Regions from separate parts of the Lactococcus sp. SK2-659 genome, predicted to be linked through region 2. Evidence: predicted binding sites of a transcription regulator. Region 2 holds the regulator's gene; each other region holds the start of a gene.

The links. Region 2 encodes Rex, which represses fermentation and respiration genes when NADH is low (regulators of the CRP and FNR family bind a similar motif). Its sites were predicted from a motif close to TTGTGAANTANTTCACAA; they were not measured.
Region 1: a site for Rex is predicted at 1,812-1,829, ahead of adhE (bifunctional acetaldehyde-CoA/alcohol dehydrogenase). Genes of this name have one in related genera too.
Region 3: a site for Rex is predicted at 2,837-2,854, ahead of pflB (formate C-acetyltransferase). Genes of this name have one in related genera too.

What each region holds. Positions count from the first base shown of each region.
Region 1 is NZ_JAIWQZ020000006.1:4,384-8,680, forward strand. It holds gene rpsB (30S ribosomal protein S2) at 1-297, opposite strand, end outside; gene LDP15_RS11760 (lactonase family protein) at 656-1,681, shown strand; gene adhE (bifunctional acetaldehyde-CoA/alcohol dehydrogenase) at 1,913-4,297, shown strand, end outside.
Region 2 is NZ_JAIWQZ020000001.1:946,576-950,872, reverse strand. It holds gene LDP15_RS04435 (SAG1386/EF1546 family surface-associated protein) at 1-373, shown strand, start outside; gene LDP15_RS04430 (redox-sensing transcriptional repressor Rex) at 1,634-2,284, opposite strand; gene LDP15_RS04425 (Spx/MgsR family RNA polymerase-binding regulatory protein) at 2,509-2,901, shown strand; gene LDP15_RS04420 (ABC-F family ATP-binding cassette domain-containing protein) at 3,079-4,297, shown strand, end outside.
Region 3 is NZ_JAIWQZ020000001.1:1,389,098-1,393,394, forward strand. It holds gene coaE (dephospho-CoA kinase) at 1-129, opposite strand, end outside; gene pflB (formate C-acetyltransferase) at 261-2,624, opposite strand; gene LDP15_RS06520 (magnesium transporter CorA family protein) at 2,886-3,803, opposite strand; gene LDP15_RS06525 (class I adenylate-forming enzyme family protein) at 3,995-4,297, shown strand, end outside.

The DNA of each region.
Region 1 (4,297 bases), on a different contig from region 2:
ACCACCCAACCAACGGTGGTTTACGTAGTATTGACCAGCGCGGAGAGCTTCTTCTTTAACTGCTTCTGCAGCTTGTTTTTTAGTACCAACAAAAAGAACTACTGCACCTTCTTGTGAAGCGTTTTTTACATAGTTGTAAGCATCGTCAACAAGTTTTACAGTTTTTTGAAGGTCGATAACGTGGATACCATTACGTTCTGTGAAGATGTATGGTTTCATTTTTGGGTTCCAACGACGAGTTTGGTGACCGAAGTGAACACCAGCTTCAAGAAGTTGTTTCATTGAAATAACTGACATGTTAATGTCTCCTTTTAAAATAGTTTTTCCTCTTTCATCTGTCATCCGCAGCCGCAATACTTGCGTACACTACGACTTTGTCGAGACGAAATGCGAGATGGTTGCATAGCAACTCTATCATTATACATTGTTTGACCTATTTTTGCAAGTATCTATTCATGCTTCTATTGTTCAGTAAATCTATTTTTCTAGCCACTCCTATTGTCTGACAAATTTAATTGTTAATTTAGGCTCTATAATCACTAAAAGAGTAAGTTTTTAAATTTTTTTCTAAGAAAAAAATTAATATTTTTGCTGAAACCGCTTTTTTTGTGATAAAATAATTATAGTAAATAAATTAGTTTGTGAGGAGAGAAATATGAAAGAAAAAATCCTTTTAGGCGGCTATACAAAACGTGTATCTAAAGGCGTATACAGTGTTCTTTTGGACACTAAAGCTGCTGAATTATCATCATTAAATGAAGTCGCTGCGGTTCAAAACCCTACTTATATCACTCTCGATGAAAAGGGACACCTCTATACTTGTGCAGCAGATAGTAATGGTGGAGGAATCGCCGCCTTTGATTTTGATGGCGAAACTGCCACTCATCTCGGAAATGTCACAACCACGGGAGCTCCACTCTGCTATGTTGCCGTGGACGAAGCGCGCCAATTAGTTTACGGAGCGAACTATCATCTTGGAGAAGTTCGTGTTTATAAGATTCAAGCTAATGGCTCACTCCGATTAACGGATACAGTTAAACATACTGGTTCTGGACCACGTCCTGAACAAGCTAGCTCACACGTTCATTATTCTGATTTGACTCCTGACGGACGACTTGTCACCTGTGATTTGGGAACAGATGAAGTCACTGTTTATGATGTCATTGGTGAAGGTAAACTCAATATTGCTACAATTTATCGGGCAGAAAAAGGAATGGGTGCTCGTCATATTACTTTCCATCCAAATGGTAAAATCGCTTATTTGGTTGGAGAGTTAAATTCAACAATTGAAGTTTTAAGTTACAATGAAGAAAAAGGACGCTTTGCTCGTCTTCAAACAATTAGCACCCTACCTGAAGACTATCATGGAGCAAATGGTGTTGCTGCCATCCGTATTTCATCTGACGGTAAATTCCTCTATACTTCTAATCGTGGACATGATTCTTTAACAACTTACAAAGTAAGTCCTCTTGGTACAAAACTTGAAACTATTGGTTGGACAAATACTGAAGGTCATATCCCTCGCGATTTTAATTTCAACAAAACTGAAGATTATATCATTGTCGCTCATCAAGAATCTGATAATTTATCTCTTTTCTTGCGAGATAAAAAAACCGGTACTTTAACTTTGGAACAAAAAGATTTTTACGCTCCTGAAATCACTTGTGTTTTACCACTATAAAAATTTATTTTTTCACAAAGTTTGTCTGATAAACTAAAAAAGATTGCTAATTCCTCTCAAATAATTAGCAATCTTTTTTTCTTCAGTAAAGCTTGTTATAAACCGTTTTCTAAACTTTTTATGAGTGTTTTTGTAAAAACTATCACAATATTGCTTGACATCTACAAAAAACTTTGTTAAACTATTCACGTAAAAGAAAGTGAATGAAATCACAAAGGAGAACCTACAAATATGGCAACTAAAAAAGCCGCTCCAGCTGCAAAGAAAGTTTTAAGCGCTGAAGAAAAAGCCGCAAAATTCCAAGAAGCTGTTGCTTATACTGACAAATTAGTCAAAAAAGCACAAGCTGCTGTTCTTAAATTTGAAGGATATACACAAACTCAAGTCGATACTATTGTCGCTGCAATGGCTCTTGCAGCAAGCAAACATTCTCTAGAACTCGCTCATGAAGCCGTTAACGAAACTGGTCGTGGTGTTGTCGAAGACAAAGATACAAAAAACCACTTTGCTTCTGAATCTGTTTATAACGCAATTAAAAATGACAAAACTGTTGGTGTCATTTCTGAAAACAAGGTTGCTGGATCTGTTGAAATCGCAAGCCCTCTCGGTGTACTTGCTGGTATCGTTCCAACAACTAATCCAACATCAACAGCAATCTTTAAATCTTTATTGACTGCAAAAACACGTAATGCTATTGTTTTCGCTTTCCACCCTCAAGCTCAAAAATGTTCAAGCCATGCAGCAAAAATTGTTTACGATGCTGCAATTGAAGCTGGTGCACCGGAAGACTTTATTCAATGGATTGAAGTACCAAGCCTTGACATGACTACCGCCTTGATTCAAAACCGTGGACTTGCAACAATCCTTGCAACTGGTGGCCCAGGAATGGTAAACGCCGCACTCAAATCTGGTAACCCTTCACTCGGTGTTGGAGCTGGTAATGGTGCTGTTTATGTCGATGCTACTGCAAATATCGAACGTGCTGTTGAAGATCTTTTGCTTTCAAAACGTTTTGATAATGGGATGATTTGTGCCACTGAAAATTCAGCTGTTATTGATGCTTCAGTTTATGATGAATTTATTGCTAAAATGCAAGAACAAGGCGCTTATATGGTTCCTAAAAAAGACTACAAAGCTATTGAAAGTTTCGTTTTTGTTGAACGTGCTGGTGAAGGTTTTGGAGTAACTGGTCCTGTTGCCGGTCGTTCTGGTCAATGGATTGCTGAACAAGCTGGCGTCAAAGTTCCTAAAGATAAAGATGTCCTTCTTTTTGAACTTGATAAGAAAAATATTGGTGAAGCACTTTCTTCTGAAAAACTTTCTCCTTTGCTTTCAATCTACAAAGCTGAAACACGTGAAGAAGGAATTGAGATTGTACGTAGCTTACTTGCTTATCAAGGTGCTGGACATAATGCTGCAATTCAAATCGGTGCAATGGATGATCCATTCGTTAAAGAATATGGCGAAAAAGTTGAAGCTTCTCGCATCCTCGTTAACCAACCAGATTCTATTGGTGGGGTCGGAGATATCTATACTGATGCAATGCGTCCATCACTTACACTTGGAACTGGTTCATGGGGGAAAAATTCACTTTCACACAATTTGAGTACATACGATCTATTGAATGTTAAAACAGTGGCTAAACGTCGTAATCGCCCACAATGGGTTCGTTTGCCAAAAGAAATTTACTACGAAAAAAATGCAATTTCTTACTTACAAGAATTGCCACACGTCCACAAAGCTTTCATCGTTGCTGACCCTGGTATGGTTAAATTTGGTTTCGTTGATAAAGTTTTGGAACAACTTGCTATCCGCCCAACTCAAGTTGAAACAAGCATTTATGGCTCTGTTCAACCTGACCCAACTTTGAGCGAAGCAATTGCAATCGCTCGTCAAATGAAACAATTTGAACCTGATACTGTCATCTGTCTTGGTGGTGGTTCTGCTCTCGATGCTGGTAAGATTGGTCGTTTGATTTATGAATATGATGCTCGTGGTGAAGCTGACCTTTCTGATGATGCAAGTTTGAAAGAACTTTTCCAAGAATTAGCTCAAAAATTTGTCGATATTCGTAAACGTATTATTAAATTCTACCATCCACATAAAGCACAAATGGTTGCAATTCCTACTACTTCTGGTACTGGTTCTGAAGTGACTCCATTTGCAGTTATCACTGACGATGAAACTCATGTTAAGTACCCACTTGCTGACTATCAATTAACACCACAAGTTGCCATTGTTGACCCTGAGTTTGTTATGACTGTACCAAAACGTACTGTTTCTTGGTCTGGTATTGATGCGATGTCACACGCGCTTGAATCTTACGTTTCTGTTATGTCTTCTGACTATACAAAACCAATTTCACTTCAAGCTATCAAACTTATCTTTGAAAACTTGACTGAGTCTTATCATTATGACCCAGCGCATCCAACTAAAGAAGGACAAAAAGCCCGCGAAAACATGCACAATGCTGCAACACTCGCTGGTATGGCCTTCGCTAATGCTTTCCTTGGAATTAACCACTCACTTGCTCATAAAATTGGTGGTGAATTTGGACTTCCTCATGGTCTTGCCATTGCCATCGCTATGCCACATGTCATTAAATTTAACGCTGTA
Region 2 (4,297 bases):
TATTCTCATATTTATTCCTGCTATTGGTTTTATTTTATGGAACAATCAAGCAAGAAATACTTCTAGCATTGCTAATAGCTCTCGTCAATCGTCATCATTAGCGAAAACAGAAAAATCAAGTAGCCAAGCAACAGCTGCTTCTTCAATAGAACCAAGTGCGCCAGTTAGAATTGATACAGCTGCTTCATCTTCTAACGTTATTCAAGAAAGCTGGACAACTTATAAAATTGCTATTGGAGATTATCCAAGTACAATTGCAGCTAAAACAGGAGTCTCTTGGGCGACAATTGCTAGTTTGAATGGGATTACAGAGGCTGGATACAATGCTGACGGGTCTCCCATACATGCTGGACAACTTTTAAAATTGAAATAAAATTATTGACAAATAATTTTATAAAGCTGTCACTAGAAATTGAATTAAAATAAGAAAAAAGTTAAACGAAGATTTTCTATAAAAAAATTTAAATATTGACTTACGATCTTGTATCAAGTGGAAAATCAATAATTACAAAAATTATTGCACGGATACTCCGCAAATTTATATGTTTAGTTTAAATCTTTTCTTTTCGAGTATTCGGCACAAATGCTGGTTGTTTATCATTCAATTAAGGAAAGATCAATGTAGTATACTCATTCCAAAAGTTAAAACTTTTTCATAAATACTCCTAAGCACCTATTAATTTAGGAGGCTTTTTTTTATTAATAAAAATTGATAAACTATTCAAATAGTAGAAAATATTTTGGAGGAATTAGAGAGGAGTTAGATTTGTCATCAATAATATCTGCTATTACGGTAGTAATATCTTTAGTAACTTTTGGGTTTCAAAGACAGGATTTAAAAAAGCAAGCAAAGTATCAAAGATATACATTTACTTTGCAAAATGAATTGGAAATTATAAAGTAATCGTAAACTTAGTGACAGATATCATCGGAAATCTACAGACTCAAAAGCAAACTATAATTAGGCTGTATATGGTGCAAATGCATAGAAATTATTTTGAAAGAGAATGAGTAACGATGCATATTAGTGATAGTACTATCGATAGGGAAAAGAGAATAGAGAATAGCTTTATCTGGGAACGCAAATACTCTATATGGAGAAGAAGCAGACTTTTTAAATCAATCAACAAGTGAGTTAACAAAAGAGTTTACTAGTAAGACACATGCCTTAGACATATATTTACACGCCATTCAATATTTGGTGATTGTGGCCGAAGGTATGGGTAATATAAATATAGCATTAAATAAAATGGCTATATTAGTGAAATTACAGAACTTTATGAAGTTCCAGGTAATAAAAGTTTTGATAAATGGGCTAACGAGCATACGCAGGGCATAGAAGATAATTTGGAACTATTTCATAATGTGTTTCTTGAGATTAAATCAGATACGTCAAACAATATATCTGAAATTAATGCTGATAAATAGAAGAATGTATCATTTTTAACAGAAATTTTAGCTTATAACGTCAGCAATTAGCTGCATTGTCTATTCAATCTTTGCTGTTGTAAATTTACAACAAAACAAGAATTAATATAATGATATGTTGTAATTTTGTTGTATGGTTTTTTCATTTCTATGTTTTTTAGTTATTTTTAAAATAGAAAAAATGGCTCTATAGCCATTTTTTCTATTATTGTTTATTATCGTTCATGAAAAATAGTAGTGTTTGCAGCTCCTTAGTTAAGTCAATTGATTGAACAACCACATCTGAAGGGACTTTCAAACGAATTGGGGCAAAGTTTAGGAAACCTTTGATACCAGCTTTGACTAGAGTGTCAACAACTTCTTGGGCATTTTCTTTGCGAACAGAGAGAATTGCTGTTTTGATATCCGATTTTTTAACATTTTTTTCTAAATCAGAAATATTATAAATTGGAATTCCATCATCTGTTTGTGTTCCAACTAAGGGATTGCCAGAAATATCATAGGCTTGCGTGATTCTCATTTTATTTCTATCTTGGAATTGATAATGAAGTAATGCACGACCGAGATTTCCGACACCAATTAGAGCGATATGCGTTTCTTGGTCTTGGCCAAGAAGTTCTCCAAAGAAATCACGGAGCACTTTTGTTTCATAGCCGTATCCACGTCGGCCTAATTCACCAAATAAAGAGAAATCACGGCGAATTGTGGCAGCATCTACTCCAATTTTTTCTGAAATAAGTTGTGAGTTTGTGCGTGTCACATTTTCTTCGACAAGACTTTTAAACAGTCGATAGTACTGTGGGAGTCTTTTAGCAGTTGCTTTAGGCAAGCTTTTGCTTGGTTTATGATCAGTCATTGTTATACCTCAAAAATTTAATTCGATTTTATTAAAACTAATTAATATTTAGTTTCTTTGTGATAATTTTATCAAAAATTTGTGAAATTATCAAACAAAAGGAATGGATTATTCGTTTAAAATGAGAAATAAATAATAATTCTAAAAAAATGTTTATTTTACTCTTTTAATTATTGCGCTTTCATGTTAAAATAGAAATATGAAAAAATAGACAGGGAGAAAATATGATTAAAATTTATCTTAGTGGTTCATGTTCATCTTGTAGAAAAGCTAAAAAATGGTTGCGTAAGCGTCACATTGAATTTGAAGAAATAAATTTATCAAAAGATGTTATGGAAAAAGATGATTTAATCAAAATTTTATCCTTGACTGAAAACGGATTTGAGGATATAATTGCGACCCGAGGGAAAACATACGCATCTTTAAATTATAATTTCGATGAATTAGGACTAGAAAAAGCATTTAAATTAATTCAGGAAAATCCACGTCTTCTAAAACGACCATTAATTTTTGACGAGGACTGTCTATTGATTGGTTTTAACGAGGATGGAATCAGAGCGTTTATTCCACCAGAAGTTAGGAGAATTGAATTGCGTGAAAGATTAATTTTAGTCTAATATTAATTTTATTTTAGCTTATCAGATTTGGTAAGCTTTTTAATTTCAAGAATTTGGAAGAACTACAAAAAGCTTGCCTTAAATGCTATAATAGAAGGACTGCTTTTCTATCATATGAAAAGGAAAAACGAAGTATTAAAAAATATGCTTTGAGATTTAACGAAGAGGATAAATATCATGATTTTACTGCAAGGGAATGGAATTGCACGCACTTTTGGTGGCGATGTTTTATTTGAAAATATCAATTTTAGTTTACAAGACCATTCAAGAATTGCCCTAGTTGGCCGAAATGGAGCTGGTAAGTCAACCTTGCTTAAAATTATTGCTGGAGTTGAAGAAGCGAGTCACGGAACTGTATCCCAGACCAAAGATTTGATAATGAATTATTTAGCGCAAGATACTGGGCTGAATTCCTCAAGGACAATATTTGCAGAAATGCTCTCTGTTTTTGATTCGCTTCGCCAAATGGAAAAACAATTGCGCCAGATGGAATTGCAAATGGGAGAACTTGCTGGAGATGAATTGACAGCTTTGATGAAACGTTACGATGCTTTATCAGAAGAATTTCGGATGAAAAATGGATTTACTTATGAATCTGAAATTAAGTCTGTCTTAAATGGTTTTCGCTTTGATGAAACAATGTGGGAAAGAGAAATTTCAAGTTTATCGGGGGGACAAAAAACACGTTTGGCTCTTGCTAAGATGTTGCTTGAAAGACCACAACTTTTGATTTTGGATGAACCAACTAACCACTTGGATATTGAAACTTTAGCTTGGCTTGAAAATTACCTTAAAAATTACGAAGGTAGTTTATTAATTGTCAGTCATGACCGGTACTTTTTGGATAAAGTGGTTAATGAAGTCTTAGAATTATCTAGAGGAGAATTGACTCGTTTTTCTGGAAATTATTCTCGCTATGTTGAACAAAGAGAGCAAAAACTCTTGTTAGAACTCAAAAATTTTGAAAAACAACAAAAAGAAATTGCTAAATTAGAGGACTATGTTGCCAGAAATTTAGTTCGTGCTTCAACGACTAAAATGGCGCAATCGCGTCGTAAAAAGTTGGAGAAAATGGAGCGTTTAGAAGCACCAACTAGTGATGATAAATCGGCCAATGTTACTTTTACTCCTGGAAAAACGTCTGGAAATGTTGTTTTAACTGTTTCAGAAGCAACGGTGGGTTATGAAGATAATCGTCTCTCTGGTCCGATTAACATTGACGAGCGTAAAGGTGAGTCCCTTGCTATTGTTGGGCCAAATGGAGTAGGTAAAACAACATTGATTAAGTCAATTGTGGGACAGATTCCATTTTTAGCAGGTCAAGCAAAATTGGGTGCCAATGTTACTTTGGGCTATTATGACCAAGAACAAGGAAGATTGACAGCTTCCAATACTG
Region 3 (4,297 bases), 440 kb from region 2:
GCCAGGTTCTTGTAATTGACGGACAACTTTGTCAGCATCAATCACTTGATATCCCTCAGAAATCAAAAAATCAACCACCGTTGATTTCCCACTCGCAATTCCGCCTGTCAATCCAATTACCATTTTCATTCATCTATTTTAGCATAAAATTTAACTTTCTTAAACTAAAAACAATAGTTTTTAACTATTATGATTAATTTTTTCGTAAAAAAAGTCTGTCAGTAAAACTGACAGACCGAATATTCATTAAATTTTAAGAATTAGATGTTTGAAGTATGCATTACTTCTTCATCATCGTTTGAAAGTACTTCATGGAAGACACGTTCAGTTAATTCTTGTTTTTGTTCTGGTGTGAGGTATTTAGTATTGACACAATAACCAGAGATACGAACGATAACATCTTCACCACGCATGATTTTATCGTAAACATCTTTAAGGTCCATTACGTTCAAGTTAACGTGTTGACCTGCAAATTCAGTACCATTAATCAAAGCACCTGGCGTGAAGTATCCATCAAGAATTTGAACCAAGTTATCCACTTGTTCATCACGAGTTTTACCAAGTGCACGAGGTGAAACTTGAGTAGTCAATGAAATACCATCATTTGCATCTTTGAATTCCAATTTAGCCAATGAGCGAAGGTTTTGCAACCAACCACCCTTAGCTTTATTAGATGGGTTAGCACCTGGCGAGAAGAATTCAAGTTTAGATTTATTTACTGTACCATCTTCATTGAGGAATACTCCTTTATGTACTGGAGAATTACCAGTTTGTTTAGAGTAAGCAACGTTAGATGTAATTGTCAAAAGCGAAACAGTAGCTTCAGCATTTTTATAAAGTTTGTGTGAAGCTAATTTTTCATGGTACATTTTCATGACAAGTTTAGCAATATCATCAGCACGATCATCATCTTCACCATAACGAGGGAAATCACCTTCTACTTCGTAATCGTAGATATAGCCATTTTCATCACGCAATGTTTTAACTTTAGCATATTTAATTGCTGAAAGTGAATCAACTGTATTTGCGAATCCACAGATACCAAATCCCATGTTAGCACGAACTTTAGTAGGCAAGAAGGCCATTTGAACTGCTTCATAGTTATATTTATCAGTCATGTAATGAATGATATTCATTGCATCAACATAAGTATCAGTCAACCAGTCGAGAGATTTGTCAAAGTTTTCCATAACTGTATCATAGTCAAGAATTTCGTCACGAACAGGCTCGATGTCGAATACTTTATAATCTTTATGAACGTCATCATAACCACCGTTCAAACCAGTCAACATTGCTTTCAAGACGTTTACACGCGCACCAAAGTATTGGAGGTTATGACGTCCTTCTTCATTTTCTGGATCAAGTGGTGAGACACAACAAGAGATACATGACATTTCGCCATATCCATCTTTAGCCATTGTTTCAACACCTTCATATTGAATAGAAGAATGCTTGTGGCTCATAGACATTGAATAACGTTTGAATGAGTAAGGAAGTTTAGAATCCCAAAGGACTGTCAAGTTTGGCTCTGGAGCATTTCCAATTGTATCAAGTGTGTTCAAGAAACGGTAGTCCATTTTAGTAACACGGTGACGTCCGTCATTACCCATACCAGCCATAGATGTTGTGATGAATGTTGGGTCACCAGAATAAAGTTCATCATAAGCAGCTGCACGAGCAAATTTCATTGTACGGAGTTTCAAAACGAAATCATCAACAAATTCTTGGATTTCTTGTTCAGTGAATGTTCCACGAGCAAGGTCACGTTCTGCAAAGATATCAAGAACGATTGGAACACGTCCAAGTGAAGTTGCAGCACCGTTGATAACACGACATACAGCCATATAAGCGATATTAACCCATTGGATAGCTTCTTTTACGTTCATCGCTGGACGTGAAACATCAAGACCATACAAAGCACCAAAGTTTACAACTTCTTGCAAAGCTTGGTATTGCATATTAATTTCTTCTTTAAGACGAATATTTTCATCGTTAATTTCAGTGATTGCGTCCCATTCACGTGCTTTTTCTTTCATAAGGTAATCAGCACCATAAAGCGCAAGACGAGCATAAACACCAATGATACGTCCACGAGAGTAGGCATCTGGCAATCCTGTTACGGTATGCGCATGACGTGCTTTACGAATTGCTGAAGTGTAAGCGCGGAAGATTCCATCATTCACAGAAGTCATTGTTTGTGATAAAACATCATGCAAACCTGGGTCAACTGAAAGACCGTGCTCTGTCAAAATCTTTTCAGCAACACGAAGTCCACCTTTTGGCATGAAGTTTAAGCGGAAAAGTTCGCTATTTTGCATCCCATAGATGAGTTCAAGTTCTTTATCATTAGCATCGATATATCCGGCAGGGATTTTATCAATAGAGGTTACGCGGTCAGTATCGAAGGGAAAACCAACTTCTTCATAGTGAGCTTTTGTATCTTCAATAATTTTCTTTACTTTAAGTGTACGTTCTGTTGGCCCAGCGAGAAAGCTTTCATCACCATCATATGGTTTGTAGTTTTCTTGTACAAAGCGAGTAACGCTTGCTTTATCACGCCAGTTGGTTCCTTTAAAACCATCCCAAGCTTGTTCAAAGATATTTTCCGTAACTTCGGTTTTCATTTTGAAATCTCCTTTGTTCTTTCTGTTTCAAATTACAATTTCATTATATCATACAGTTTGAGAATAGCAAACAGAATTCAAGAGAAATTACAGATTCTTTACTAATACAGTTCCAATTATTTTAATATCTGTTATACTTTTTTAAAACGTTTTCACAAATAATTCACAAAATACTTTTAACAAACATTGCTAACTTCATAATCTGCAATCACTAATTAATTTTTTCACAAAGAGCAAAAAAAATGGAGATTTTTCTCCATTTTATAACATATCTTTTTTATGTAACCACCAAGTGACCCAAACACATAATAAAATTCCTAGAACTAAAATAAGCCAAACCATCCAATTAAAATTTTGACCAGGAATTGGAACATTCATTCCGTAAAAACCAACAATTACTGCTGGAATCCCTAGAACGAAAGTAGCTGATGTCATGATTTTCATGACAATGTTCAAGTTATTAGAGACAATGTTTGAGAACAAATCTCGGAGATTTTCTAGTAACTTGAGCTGAATCTTGGTTTCTGTATAAGCTTGGTCTGTTTCGACAAAAATATCATAAATCTTTTCAGCAAAACCGTCTTCATCATCTTCTCTCAAGTAATCAATAAAATCCTGAAGTACTTGCATATTATTGTGCAAGGCATCTTCAAAATAAATTAAACTTGCTTGAATGGCAATCAAATCAACAATTTGGTCGTTCTTTGTTGAATTTTTGATTCCCTGTTCAAGTCTGCGACGTCTTGTTCGGAAATCTCTCAAATAATCATGGAAAGTGTGTGTCATTTGATACATCACTTGAAAAATAACTTGATGTTTGTAGCGTTTATAATCATATTCACGCTCGAAAATTAAGCCATTATCAATCTCATGATTAAGTGCTAAAATAACCGATTCATTTTTAGTCCAAACCAAAGAATATGGAAAAGTCGCAACTTCTCCATAATTAGAAAGTGCAGGATATTGTAAGAGAATCAGATTATTATCATTATCATCTGTTTCAAAACGGGCATTTTCATAATCATCCAAAATTCCTGATAAATAGTCAAAAGGGAAGTCATAGTATTCAGAAATATTCCCAATTTCTTCACGTGTTGGATTGAGAACATAGGTGAAATTCTTCATTTCAGAGGTTGAAATTAATTTTTTTTCGTTGGATAGTTCATAATTTTTAATCATTTTCCTATCTATCCCTTCTTTTCCTGATAAAAGAGGATTGGAATCCTCTTAGTGTCCCTTTAATTGTAGCAGATTTTAGACTTTTTTTCCGAGTATTTTATTCTCTACGACTTAAGAAAACATTTACATTAACTATTGGTCTAAAGAATACTTTGTGATATAATAAACTTATTAACTTGAGGAGATTTTTTTTGAAATTCAAACACGAACCCCTAAATTTGTATCTAAACTTTAAAAAATCAGCTGAACAGTTTCCTGATAGCCCAATTATCTTTGATGAGGCTGTTGGAGCTTTCCCTGAACTAGCTCTTGAAACGACTTACCAAAAGACTCATCAAGCAATTGTTGATAAGGCAAGTCTCTTATCTGAGTTGGGAATCAAAAAATCGGATAAAGTCATTATTTTTAAATCAAGTGCTTTTGATACCTATCTTTTAGCGGTTGCTGTTTCTTATTTAGGCGCTGTTCCAGCAATGATTTCTTATCATCTTTCT